3 regions of the Clostridium beijerinckii genome follow, and region 2 is predicted to be linked to each of the others. Evidence: riboswitches for the same ligand, from Rfam matches in the RefSeq annotation. Region 2 holds a riboswitch; each other region holds the start of a gene.
What was found. Region 2 has a riboswitch for lysine ahead of PZA12_RS04610 (amino acid permease). Riboswitches for the same ligand answer to the same signal wherever they lie in the genome.

Region 1: it holds a riboswitch for lysine, as region 2 does, so the genes downstream of both, lysA (diaminopimelate decarboxylase) here and PZA12_RS04610 (amino acid permease) in region 2, are expected to answer to the same signal.
Region 3: it holds a riboswitch for lysine, as region 2 does, so the genes downstream of both, dapA (4-hydroxy-tetrahydrodipicolinate synthase) here and PZA12_RS04610 (amino acid permease) in region 2, are expected to answer to the same signal.

What each region holds. Positions count from the first base shown of each region.
Region 1 is NZ_CP144906.1:5,175,493-5,180,330, forward strand. It holds gene lepB (signal peptidase I) at 34-576, opposite strand; gene lepB (signal peptidase I) at 784-1,368, opposite strand; gene lysA (diaminopimelate decarboxylase) at 1,634-2,929, opposite strand; lysine riboswitch at 3,245-3,415, opposite strand; gene PZA12_RS23255 (hydrolase) at 3,594-4,268, opposite strand.
Region 2 is NZ_CP144906.1:958,181-963,018, reverse strand. It holds gene PZA12_RS04620 (ABC transporter ATP-binding protein) at 1-453, shown strand, start outside; gene PZA12_RS04615 (ABC transporter permease) at 447-1,250, shown strand; lysine riboswitch at 1,507-1,681, shown strand; gene PZA12_RS04610 (amino acid permease) at 1,833-3,257, shown strand; gene PZA12_RS04605 (APC family permease) at 3,399-4,838, opposite strand, start outside.
Region 3 is NZ_CP144906.1:5,467,638-5,472,475, reverse strand. It holds rRNA gene PZA12_RS24510 (23S ribosomal RNA) at 1-1,028, shown strand, start outside; rRNA gene rrf (5S ribosomal RNA) at 1,103-1,219, shown strand; gene PZA12_RS24500 (sulfite exporter TauE/SafE family protein) at 1,332-2,108, shown strand; lysine riboswitch at 2,144-2,310, shown strand; gene dapA (4-hydroxy-tetrahydrodipicolinate synthase) at 2,455-3,324, shown strand; gene PZA12_RS24490 (SulP family inorganic anion transporter) at 3,523-4,838, shown strand, end outside.

The sequences.
Region 1 (4,838 bases), 1.3 Mb from region 2:
TCTTGCACCATATTATATTCTTAAGTCTTACTATTAATTTAAGCTTCCAAAATCTTTAAATGGATAGAATTTTAATACAGCTCTTCCTTCTATATTTGAGGCATCTATATATGGATTAATCCATCTTCTTGCATCATTTGATCGGCTCCTATTATCTCCTAAAAAGAAAAACTTATTTTCAGGCACATCGAAAACCCCATCAAAATTTTCATTATTTTTTACATAATCTTCTTTAATATCTGATCCATTTACAGTAACAGTACCGCTGTGTATTTCAATGTGATCTCCCGGAAGACCTATAACTCTTTTTATAAGAACCTCATCAAGTTCCTTTGAATAGAATACTGCTATATCTCCTCTATTAATCCTACTAGTGTCATAAATTCTAGTTACTATTAATTTATCACCAATATTTAAAGTAGGAACCATTGATTCACTAGGTATATATACGGTGTAAATCAAAAATTTATTTATTAAAAAAGCCATTCCTATAGCTGCTATTATAGGAATTATCCACTCTCTAAAGAAAGTGCTTTCAAACGAAAAACTTCCTATAATATTTTTATTAGATAGCAATTCTTTATTCTTTTTTTTGTCTAATTTTTTCTTTAGAAAATCGTTATCTGACCTATTAGTGATGTTATCAGAACAATTTAAATCTATGTCCTTTGATTCCATTACATAATCATTTTCATTCATTAAATGTTCTCCCTTTTGCAAGATTCGTTTATCTTATACCACATACTAAGTATTATTCACACTTTGTAAAAAATTTAACTCATATTATTTTAATATCTCAAAATCTTTTATAGGATAATACTTTATTTGAGCCTTTCCTTCTATATATGATTCATCAACGTAAGGATCTTTCCAATACCTAGAATCATCTGAGTTAGCTCTATTATCACCTAAGAAGAAATACTTATTGTCTGGTACTTTGAAATCTCCATTATATATCTCGTTATTTTTCACATAGTCTTCCTTGAGCTCCTGACCGTTTCTATAAACAACACCATTTTTAATTTCTATTGTATCTCCCGGAAGTCCTATTAATCTTTTTATTAAAATCTCACCCTTAAATTCGTCATTTTTAAATAATACAATATCTCCTTCTTTTAAATTTTTAGGATTATGCACCCTAGTTACTATCAATCTATCTTTAACTTCTAATGTTGGAATCATAGATCCACTTGTAATCCAAACACCGTATCCCACAAAATTCCATACAAGAAGCGCTATGCAAAGAACAACTGCAATATCAATTATCCATTCATTTAATATGGACTTCTTTTTTTCTTTTTTATCTGCTACAATTTCATCTTCGTTATTTTCTGCCACAATATTACCTCCATGTCCCATATTACACATAATTTTTCATTAATACCCCATTTTTTCATAATCCTTAATTATATAAATCATTTCACTTAAAAAATTCTTGGTTGCGCTTCGCGCTTTTTTCTAATGTGCATATTTTAATATGCTATATTAGTATAACATATTTTACTATCTAAAATATTTATAAGATGTTAATTTTATAACAAAAATATGCACCAATCTTAAAAATTAGTGCATAATCCTTTTAGGAAATCTATATAATTTAAATTCTTACTTAAACATATTCAAATACTTATATCTATTCAACATCATTCTTTAATAGATCATCATAGGATTCTCTTTTGCAAATAAGTCTTGTTTTATTATCTTTAACCATTACAACCGCTGGCTTTGGTATTCTATTATAATTGCTTGACATAGAATAACCATATGCTCCTGTAGTCATTATTGCTAGAATATCTCCGCTTTTAACTTCTGGAATTTTAATATTTTCTAATAATATATCTCCCGATTCACAGCACTTTCCTGATATTGTAACTGTTTCTTCTCTATCTCCTTCAACTCTACTTGCAAGAATACATTCATATTCTGCATTATAAAGAGCCGGTCTTATATTATCAGTCATTCCACCGTCTACTGATACATATTTTCTAACACTCGGAATTTCCTTGACTGATCCTACAGTATATAAAGTTGTTCCTGCATTAGCTACAATACTTCTTCCTGGCTCTATTGTAAGAATTGGCCTTTCTTGACCTGTTCTCCCACACACTTCATCAACTTTATTAATTATTGTGCTGCAATATTCTTCAGTACTTCTTGGCTCGTCTCCCTCAGTATAGTATATACCAAAGCCTCCGCCAAAATCTACTTCATTTATTAGGTAACCTAGGTTTTCCTTTGTATTTCTCACAAGTTCTAACATTATTTCAACAGCATCTTCATATGGCTCTAAGTCAAATATTTGCGAACCTATATGACAATGTATTCCTGCAAGATTTATATTCTCTAAACTTATAGCTTTTTTAATAGCATCTTCTATTACAGTACCAACTGGAGCAAAGCCAAATTTTGAATCTATTTGTCCAGTCTTTATATAATCATGAGTATGCGCTTCAATACCTGGTGTTATTCTTAAATAAACATTTTGTACCTTATTATATTCTTTAGCTATATCATTTAATGCGTCTATTTCGTAATAATTATCTACTACAAAATTACCTACACCTAGTCTTACGCCAAGTTCAATCTCAGATAGAGTCTTATTATTTCCATGGAACATAACTTTTTCAAGTGGAAATTCAGACTTATATGCAGTGTATAATTCCCCCCCAGATACAACATCAAGACACATATTCTCTTCCTTCAATAATTTACACATTTGAAGTGTCAAAAATGCTTTTCCTGCAAAAGCTACTCTATTATTATTCTCTTCGCACTTGAAATATTTTCTATAATCCCTACAGTATTCTCTTATTAAATCTTCATCAAATACATATAACGGACTCCCATATTCTCTCACTAAATTTTTAGCACTGATGCCTCCAATCATTAATTGATTGTCTTCTACTTTCATTGTTCCAAACAACTTCATTTGATTAACCCCCAAATTATATTTTATTAGCTATTGCTTCATTGATTAAAATAAATCACAACACCAATTTCAATAAAAAATATCCGTTTTTTGCATTAACTCCGGATTATTGCTGTTGTATTAACTAATAATTATAATAAAAAACAAACGCCACAGAGTATATCTGTGACGAGTGGTAGATCTTTACGCTAAATTTATGCACAATATTTTCATTAATTATCAATTCTTCGCAAAAGATTAATAAATGAATTTGAACGTCTATACTAACAAAATCATTATTATTCTTTTCAAACTGTTAATTTATAACTGAAAAAAGTACCTTGTAGCTCAACACTCTTCGTGACAGTTATTCACATATTCTATGAATACCCAGAAAAAGATTATCGCATAATAATCTATTTTCTTCGGCTGTAATACCTTTTAGTATAAATCAACGTTTGCCAACTCCTCATACCTACTATTTATTGCAGCACCTCTACCCCAGGTCATGTTATATATTATATTATTAGAATTCATTAATATTTTAATATTAATGACATTATAAATCATTATCTGCACAATATCATTTTATTAAACTGTTACAAATATGATACCATAAATTAAACTTAAAGCAATACTTTTTTAACTTTAAATTAATGGTATAAAACCCAAGCTTATTAAGTTCTTATTCTTTCCTATACTCATCCATAAGATCTCCCATAATACTTGCTGATGTTGGTGGCGTAAAAGTTATAGCATTTGCTCCAGCTTGAATTGTCTCTTTAATTGACTCTTCAGTTGGTCCTCCAGTTGCTATTATAGGAAACTCTGGAAATCTCTTTCTGATATTTCTGACTATATTAGCGGTATTTCTTCCACCTGAAACATTAAGTATTGTAGCTCCAGCTTCAATCCTTTTAGCAATATCTTCATCTTCAGAAATGACCGTTACTATTACTGGTATATCTATTGTTGACCTAATCTTATTAACAATTTCATTACTCGTAGGTGCATTTACAACAACTCCCATAGCACCTTTGAATTCTGCATCCATAGCTAAATTCACAACTCTTTTTCCTTGTGTTATTCCTCCGCCTACGCCACAAAAAACCGGAACATCAGCGGCCATAACAAGTGCCTGTGTTATTACAGGCTGTGGCGTAAATGGATATACCGCAATAATTGCATCAGCATTGCTATTTCTTATTAATGCTACATCTGTACTAAATAGCAATGATTTTATTCTCTTCCCAAAAATTTTAATTCCACCACAATTTCTTATAACTGCCGGAACCTCAATTACATGATTCCTAAGCGTACCCTTTATTTGAGGAATATATTTAACATCTTTATTGGTCATAATTTTTATCCCCTCCCCATTAACTATCGGTTAGATTTTTATAATAAATTTCTCTAGTTATACATTTTTCTTTTATTGTCTTTATAGTTATACTTTCCTATAAATTAAACCTCTATTAAAAATTTTCTAAATTAAAATTATCTTTCGCATATATACTTATAATTATAATATTTTTAAAATAAATCACTTATCTTCATACAATATGTTAAATTCCATTAATTACTATTTATATTATACTACTTTCTCGTATTTCTTAAAGTTAAATTTTATTTATCCACAATATCCACAGTTTTTATCCACAAATATGTGCATATTGTTTATAAATACATATCATTAAATTTCTCAACGAAAAATTGTTAGGAAAGACTTTCTACAAATTTCTCTCTCTATAATCAATTATCTCCATATTTATTGAAATCAAGTCCATAATTAATTCTAAAACATTCATAAAGAACTAATTGAATATCATATTTGACAATTAAGTTATCCACAGATTTTATACTATTATCCACAGTATAAACAAGCCTTATATTTACAAGGCTAAGCCTTAGTTTTATTTTATATCATTTA
Region 2 (4,838 bases):
ACTTATCTTAATGACTGGATGAAAGTTTCAGACATCATTAATTTTTTTCAGGACTTCTACGATAATTTCAATCCTGAGAAAGCTTACAATATGTTATCGAAACTTAACATTAATCCCAATGATAAATTAAAAACCATGTCAAAGGGTACAAAAGAAAAAGTACAACTCATTTTAGTTATGAGTAGAGAGGCCGATTTGTATTTATTAGATGAACCTATCGCAGGTGTTGATCCCGCTGCCAGAGATTATATTTTAAATACAATAATCACTAATTACAATGAAAATGCCACTATAATTATATCTACTCACCTTATTTCTGACATTGAAAGAATATTAGATGATGTAGTATTTATATCATATGGGAATATATTCTTAACTAAAAGTGTTGATGAAATAAGAGAAAATGAAGGCAAGAGTGTTGATGCTCTATTTAGGGAGGTATTTAGATGTTAGGAAAATTAATGAAGTATGAGGTAAAAGCAACTGGCAGAACCCTTATACCACTTTATTTAGTATTATTAGCATTTGCTATCATTAATAAAGTTTTTATCGGAACTGGTCTATCACATAAACTTCAAGGATTTGGTTCAATCCCATTTATACTAAGCATCTTTGGATACGGATGTACTATGGCTGCTGTATTCATAGTTACCTTTTTCATAATTATCCAAAGATTTTATAAAAATCTACTTGGTGATGAAGGATATTTAATGAACACCCTTCCAGTGAGCACTATCACAAACATTACAAGCAAACTTTCAATTGCTACTTTTTGGACTATAATAAGTGGAATTGTAGCCATACTTTCAATAATTATTATGGCATTTGACCCTAGAGCTTTTGGCCAATTCTTTTCTGAAACTTTTAGGGCTCTTTCAGAAGGTTATGCTAAAATAGGAATACAAATTTATGTAATTATTATAGAATTATTAATTGCTATGGTATTTCAGTTTGTAAAATTTATTAGTATGATTTATGCTTCTATATCAATTGGGCATATATTTAGTAAGCATAGAATTCTTTCATCTTTCGGGGCATTTATAGTATTAAATTTAATTGCAGGTGCAATATCATCATCTATTGGGATAGCTTTTTCATCCTCTAGACTGCCTGATCTACTAAGAAATGTTGAATCTCTTTGGCCTATTAATTTATTTTTAATATCTATCACAGTATTTAATATAATCTTCATAATAGTTTATTTCATAATAACAAGCTATATATTAAAAAATAAATTAAATTTAGAATAAAAAATGTCATTTTAAATATATAATCTTGCTATAGTGCCGACTTGCATAAAAAGCTTAAATATAACACTAATCATTGCTAAGATAGTATATTTATTTATAAATATTAAAAAAGCGACTATTGAAATAATTTCAAATAGTCGCTTTTAATCTGCAAACTTTTTAGTCATTTTCTATGCATTTTTATAAATTGTTAAATATTTTATATTGACTTATTCCTCATTTTATTACATAATTACATATAACTTAATAGGTAAATAACTAAGATAGAGGCGCGAAATTTAAGAGTATTATTATGGAGGTAAGCTCATTGAAGTAATAAGAAAGGAACTTTCGCCGAAGTAAATGGTTGATTGCTTTAATACTATTTGCTGGGCTTGTGTAAAATATATACAAGACTGCCACAACTTATTTTGTGGAGAGCTATTTTTAATGTAAATGTCGATATTCGTCATATTTTTAAAATGTGTAACTTTCGTATTTATGTCATGAGTATGCTCTCATGGCTTTTTTTATTGTTTTAATTTTTATATTATCTTAGTTACTTGCTTATGGAAATTTAAAACCATAATGGAGGATAGAAAAATGAGTGAAGAAAATCACGAATTAAAGAGAAGTTTAAAAGCAAGACACTTAAACATGATAGCCATAGGCGGATCTATTGGTACCGGTATATTCCTTGCAATGGGTGATACTCTCCACCAAGCTGGTCCTGGTGGCGCATTAGTAGCTTATGCACTAGTAGGTATCATGGTATACTTTTTAATGACAAGCTTAGGAGAAATGGCAACTCATATGCCAATATCTGGTTCATTTAGCTCATATGCTAATAAATTTATTGATCCAGCTCTTGGATTTGCCCTTGGTTGGAACTACTGGTACAACTGGGCTATAACAATTGCAGCCGAAATGGTTGCTGGTGCTCTGTTGATGAAATACTGGTTCCCAGATGTAAATGCCCTATATTGGAGTATTTTATTTTTAGTAATTATAGTAGGACTAAATGTTCTATCATCTAAGGCATATGGTGAATCAGAATACTGGTTTGCTGGGATTAAAGTTATTACCGTTCTTATATTCATAGTGATTGGTGTTTTAATGATTGTAGGAATAATGGGTGGAGATAAAGTTGGATTTCATAACTTCACCATTGAAGATGGACCTTTCCACGGAGGAATTAAATCAATATTTTCAATTTTCTTAATTGCAGGTTTTTCATTTCAAGGTACTGAACTTATTGGAATTGCTGCAGGTGAAAGTGAAGATTCTGAGAAAAATATTCCTAAAGCTATAAAATCAATATTTTGGAGAATATTAATATTTTACCTAGGTACAATTATTGTCCTTGGAGCAATAATACCATTTACTGAAGCTGGACTTGATACAAGCCCATTTACAATGGTATTTGAAAAAGCTGGTATTGCGGGCGCTGCTTCATTGATTAATGCAATCATATTAACTTCTGTATTATCTGCCGGTAACTCTGGTATGTATGCGTCAAGTAGAATGCTTTATGCAATGGCTAAAGAAGGTATGGCTCCTAAAGCTTTTGCTAAAACAAATAATAGAGGTGTACCTATAAATGCCGTGCTTCTAACTACATTAATAGCTTCTGCTTGCTTTTTAACAGGTCTATATGCAGAGAGTACTGTTTATGTTTGGCTAGTTGCAGCATCTGGTCTTGCTGGATTTATAGCTTGGGTAGGTATAGCAATATGCCACTATAGATTTAGAAAAGCATATATTTATCAAGGAAGAGATTTAAATGAGTTAAAATATAAAGCTAGTTTATATCCATTTGGTCCAATATTAGCATTATTAATGTGTATCATTATAATAATAGGTCAAGGATATTCATACATTACTCCTGAGGCAATTGATTGGAATGGATTAATTGCAGCTTATATAGGACTTCCATTATTCTTGATCTTATACGTGGGTTATAAAATAAAGAATAAGACTAAAGTTATTCCTTTAGATAAAGTTGATTTAGACTTCTCTGATAAATAGTAACACAAAGTAAGATCATACTTTTTAAGTTTAACTTTTATTTGTACTTTCTATATTTAGCTTTAAATATTATATTTCTCTGGAAATAAGGAGAGTATCTCAAATATTTTTGAGATACTCTCCTTTCTATATTATATAATCCTATTCATTAATTATATAAGGCACAGTTACAATAACTACATTTCTCATCTTAAGTATAGATCTTCTTAAGAGTATTGATGTTTGATTATGAAGTGTCTGATGCCACCATTTATGTATGATAAATTGAGGCATTACTATTGTTATTACTTCATGTTTCTTTAACTGCTTATGTTTTTCTTCCACATACGCTAAAAGTTTCTCATTAACATTTCTGTATGGCGCATTTTCTATAACTAATTGCGCTGCTATCCCAAGCTTATTATACTTTTCTATTAGCTTCTTTGTTACTTCTTCATCTGTACTAACATGATAAACTTCTATGTTCTCACCAAGAGTTAAAGCACAATTTAAACTCTTTATGAAAGATTTATTAATTGTTTGAACTGGTACAATAACATGTTTAGTTATGGCTTCTCTTACAATTAAACTCTCTAAACCTGTTTCTATTTTTAAGTTTTCTCTAACCTTAGTATAGTGTCTTCTAACTCTTAACATTCCTGTCACGAGTATCGGTATACATACAAGCACAATCCATGCTCCATGCTTAAACTTCTCTACACCTATTATTATGCATGTCGCTGCTGTAACAGCTGCCCCTAAACCATTTATAAAAGCTTTATGTCTCCAATGCCCTTCCTTGCTCTTAGTCCATTTTCTAAACATTCCAAATTGTGATAGTGTGAATGATATAAATACACCAACTGCATATAGAGATAACAACATATGGGTACTACCATCTGCAATATAAACTAAAAGTGAAGATACTAGAAACAACAATACTATTCCATTTGAAAAACTTAATCTAGTTCCCCTTTTCCCAAGTTGTCTTGGAACATATCCATCCTTAGCCAATATTGATAACAGTAGAGGCAAGTCTGAGAATGCAGTATTAGCTGCAAGTGTAAGAATAATAGCTGTCGTAGCTTGTACTATAAAAAACATTAAGCTATTTTGTCCAAAAACTTGGATTGCTATTTGTGCTATTACTGTAATATCTTGACCTGGAACTGCTTTGTACATTGTTGAGAGATATGATATCCCACCAAATATAGTAAAAACAATACAAGCTAATGTTCCTAATACTATTTTTGCATTCTTCTGGGCTGGATTTTTAAAATTAGGTATTCCATCACTTACCGCTTCGATACCTGTCAATGCAGTACATCCCGAAGAAAAGGCCTTTAGGAATAATAACAAAGTCAAATCTCCAGCAGCTTGTGGAACTACGTATAATTGCTCCGGAGTTTCTTTCAATACTAATACTTTGAATACTCCTGTTACTATCATTATTATTATTGATAATATAAATAAATATGTTGGTATTCCAAATAACTTAGATGAATCCCTTATTCCTCTAAGATTCCCTAATGTTATTAACCCTATTACAAAAATAGCTATTAACGGTTGATACGGCAACAATGCTGGAATTGCTGATGTTAT
Region 3 (4,838 bases), 1.0 Mb from region 2:
GCGAAGGTGTGAACTTAAGCCCCAGTAAACGGCGGCCGTAACTATAACGGTCCTAAGGTAGCGAAATTCCTTGTCAGGTAAGTTCTGACCCGCACGAATGGCGTAATGACTTGTGCACTGTCTCAACTGCAAATCCGGCGAAGTTGTAGTGCGAGTGAAGATGCTCGCTACCCGCGATTGGACGGAAAGACCCCGTAGAGCTTTACTGTAGCTTAGCATTGAATTTCGGTATTGTCTGTACAGGATAGGTGGGAGACTGGGAAACTAGGGCGTCAGCCTTGGTGGAGTCGTTGTTGGGATACCACCCTGATAGTATTGAAGTTCTAACTGGATGCCATGAAACTGGTGACAGGACATTGTTAGGTGGGCAGTTTGACTGGGGCGGTCGCCTCCTAAAATGTAACGGAGGCGCCCAAAGGTTCCCTCAGAACGGTCGGAAATCGTTCGAAGAGTGTAAAGGCAGAAGGGAGCCTGACTGCGACACCTACAAGTGGAGCAGGGACGAAAGTCGGGCTTAGTGATCCGGTGGTACCTCGTGGGAGGGCCATCGCTCAACGGATAAAAGCTACCTCGGGGATAACAGGCTGATCTCCCCCAAGAGTTCACATCGACGGGGAGGTTTGGCACCTCGATGTCGGCTCGTCGCATCCTGGGGCTGAAGTAGGTCCCAAGGGTTGGGCTGTTCGCCCATTAAAGCGGCACGCGAGCTGGGTTCAGAACGTCGTGAGACAGTTCGGTCCCTATCCGTCGCGGGCGTAGGAAATTTGAGAGGAGCTGTCCTTAGTACGAGAGGACCGGGATGGACTGACCTATGGTGTACCAGTTGTTTCGCCAGAAGCATAGCTGGGTAGCTAAGTCGGGAAGGGATAAACGCTGAAAGCATCTAAGTGTGAAGCCCACCTCAAGATGAGATTTCCCATAGCATAAGCTAGTAAGACCCCTTGAAGACTACAAGGTTGATAGGTCAGAGGTGTAAGTATGGTAACATATTTAGCTGACTGATACTAATAGGTCGAGGGCTTGACCAATATAATCAAGTTGTAATATACATTAAAGAAACTGTGTGCAATTTTGAAAGAACAAAGTTTTTTCAAATTAAAGATCTCGTGGTGATGGCATAGAGGTAACACTCCTTCCCATTCCGAACAGGAAAGTTAAGGTCTATAGCGCCGATGGTACTGCATGGGAGACTGTGTGGCAGAGTAGGACGTTGCGAGGTAAGCAAAAGATAGTTGTAATGACTATCTTTTTTATTTTAATTTTATTAAAGTCGTAATAAGTCAATTATCTTTATAGAGAATATAATTAACTTATTGTCGTTAGGAGAGGTTATGTATTCATATAATATAACATTGCTTATCATATGCCCATTAGTATTTTGCGCAGGTTTTGTGGATGCTGTTGCAGGTGGAGGGGGAATAATATCTTTGCCAGCATATATTTTTGCTGGAATGCCAATACATATGGCATATGGAACCAATAAGTTTGCAAATGGCATTGGAACATTTGCGGCTTCCATAAAATTTTTAAGTAGTGGTAATATAAAAATTAAACCAGCATTAATTTCAGCTATAGGTGCTATTATAGGATCTTGGTTTGGAACGCAATTAGTATTGCTACTAGATGAAAAGTATTTGCAATACTGTCTTATTATCATTTTACCTATTGTTGCAGTTTTTCTTTTGTTTAACAGAAAGATTGGAGTAGAAAATAACGAAAAGAAAGTAGAACATAGAAAGATTTATTTAGTGGCAGGAATAATAGGTTTAGTAATAGGAGCTTATGATGGATTTTTTGGTCCGGGAACAGGAACATTTTTAGTTTTAGCTTTCACATCGTTTTTAGGATTCAATCTTATAACTGCGTCTGGTAATGCTAAGATAGTGAATTTGGCATCTAATTTTGCAGCACTAATAGCTTATATATTAAATGGCAAGGTTTTATTTATGATAGGTATACCTGCAGCTATATGTGCTAGTTTAGGAAATTATTTAGGGGCACATTTTGCAATTAAAAGTGGAGCGAAGATTATAAAGCCGATAATAATATTAGTAATAATTATGTTATTTGGTAAAGTGATAGATGCTATTTTATTTACAAGTAGTTAATTAAATGATATAATTTTAATAATGTAATAACGAAAACCTAAGGTAGAGGTGCTATTAATAAAGAGTATTTATTATGAGTTGGCAAACGTTGACTAATAAAGAAAGGTATTATAGCCGAAGATTTAGATTATGCAAAAATTTATTTCTGGGTATGCATAAAATATATGCATAACTGTCACGAAAGTGGAGAGCTACAAGGATTTGGTGAAGCTATAGATAATAATGTTATAGTTATGATATTTTATGTTTTAGTTTTGTACAAGTTTTATGCGGTTAACTCTACCCGTTGGTATATATGCTAACGGGTTTTCTTATTTAATAAAATAGATTTGAGGAGTTGGAGAAGTTGGCAAAGGTTGAAGGAGTTCTAGTACCATTATTAACACCATTTAAAGATGGAAAGGTAGATTTTAAATCTTACGAAAGAATGATTAATCATTACGTAGAAGAAGGAGTAAATGGAATTATACCACTTGCAACTACAGGAGAATCACCTACAATACTAGAGAATGAATATGAGGAAATTTTAGAAAAAACTGTTCAATATAATAAGAATAGAGTTCCAGTATACGTCGGATTAGGAGGCAATAATACAAGTGAAGTAATTAAAAAGCTAAAATTAGTAGAAAAGCATAAAGTGAATGGAATACTATCAGTTACACCATACTATTCGAGACCAGATCAAAGAGGTATTTATGAGCACTTTAAAAGTATATCAGAATCAACTGATTTGGATATAGTACTTTATAATATACCATATAGAACTGGAGCTAATATTGAAAATGAAACTGTGCATGTATTATCTCAGTTAAAAAACATAATAGGAATAAAAGATTGCTGTGGAAGCATGAAGCAAACAACTGAACTATTAATGAATCCTCCAAAAGATTTTTCCATCTTAACAGGTGAAGATATGTATTTTTATACGACGCTTATGCTTGGAGGACAAGGCGGAATAATGGCATCAGCACATTTAAATACTAAAGATTTTATTGAGGTATATAACTTAGCAAAGGCTAATGATCATCAAGCTGCACTAAAAAAATGGAATTCTCTATATAAAATGATACCGCTATTATTTTCAGAACCAAATCCAACACCTCTTAAGTACAGCCTAAAGAAACTAGGTATAATAGATTCTGATGAAGTTAGATTGCCATTAATGAATATCACAAAAGGATTAGAAAGTAAGATAGATAAAATATTAAGTATTTAACATAACTGAGATAAAAAAGTATAATTATATTATAGATAATTGTTATAAGTTAAATGAATTGGCTTCAATAAAAAATCACTTTGGATTAATTTCTCTATGAATTCTTCTAGTAATGTAGCAATGACAGGGGTATTTTGACTACTTTAAAATTTAGGAGTAAGATAGAGACTGACAAATTTAATAAGGAAGTGATTAGAAATGATGCCTAAGTTCTTTTCTATGATTAAGAACAAGGAAATTACTAGAGAGCAAGTTATGAAGGATATTATAGCTGGCGTTATTGTAGCTGTAATAGCATTACCGTTGTCAATAGCACTTGGAATATCATCGGGAGTATCTCCAGAGAAAGGGCTTACGACAGCAATATTTGCAGGATTTATTATTTCACTCTTAGGTGGAAGTAAAGTTCAAATAGGTGGACCTACAGCGGCTTTTGTAGTTATAATTTATTCTATTATTCAAGAGTATGGTATAGGTGGACTTGTTGTAGCAACGATAATGGCTGGAATTATATTAATAATAATGGGGATTTTAAAGTTTGGTTCATTAATTAAGTACATACCCCAGACAATAACAATAGGATTTACTGCTGGTATAGCAGTAACGCTGGTATCCACTGAAGTCAAAGATTTTTTAGCATTGAAAATTGAAAATGTTCCAGCAGAGTTTTTTGCAAAATGGAAAAGTTATCTTACCAATATAGGAACGTTAAATACATGGTCGCTAATAATAGGTATAAGCTGTATTTTTATAATGATATTTTGGCCTAAAGTTAGCAAGACAATACCTGGATCAATGATTGCGCTAATTGTCGCTACTATTTTTGTGAAAATATTTAATATACCAGTAGAGACTATAGGAAGTAGGTTTCAGGAGATATCATCAACGTTACCAATGCCTATGTTTCCTAAGATAAATATGGATGTAATAAATAAATTATTTGCTCCATCTATTACTATTGCTATACTGGCAGCATTAGAATCACTATTATCAGCAACCGTAGCAGATGGGATGATATCAGATAAACATGATTCAAATATGGAACTTATAGCTCAAGGTTTAGCTAATATTACATGTGGAATATTTGGTGGAATACCTGCTACAGGTGCGATTGCAAGGACTGCTGCTAATGTAAAATCAAATGGAAGAAGTCCAGTATCAGGGATGGTACATTCTATAACATTGTTAGCTACTATGTTAATTTTGATGCCACTTGCAAGGATGATACCAATGTCCGTACTTTCAGCAATTTTGATAATAGTTGCTTATAATATGAGTCAATGGAAAGTGTTTAAATCATTATTAAAGGCACCTAAAAGTGATGTTATTGTATTATTACTTACATTTACATGCACGGTTATATTTGATTTGGTTATAGCAATAGGAATTGGAATGATTATGACTATGTTTTTATTCATGAAGAGAGTATCTGATACTACTGAAATTAGAGATTTGGTAGAGGAGAAGGTTTTCGATAAGGACACTAATACTGTACTGGAAAAGGCAGATGGAAG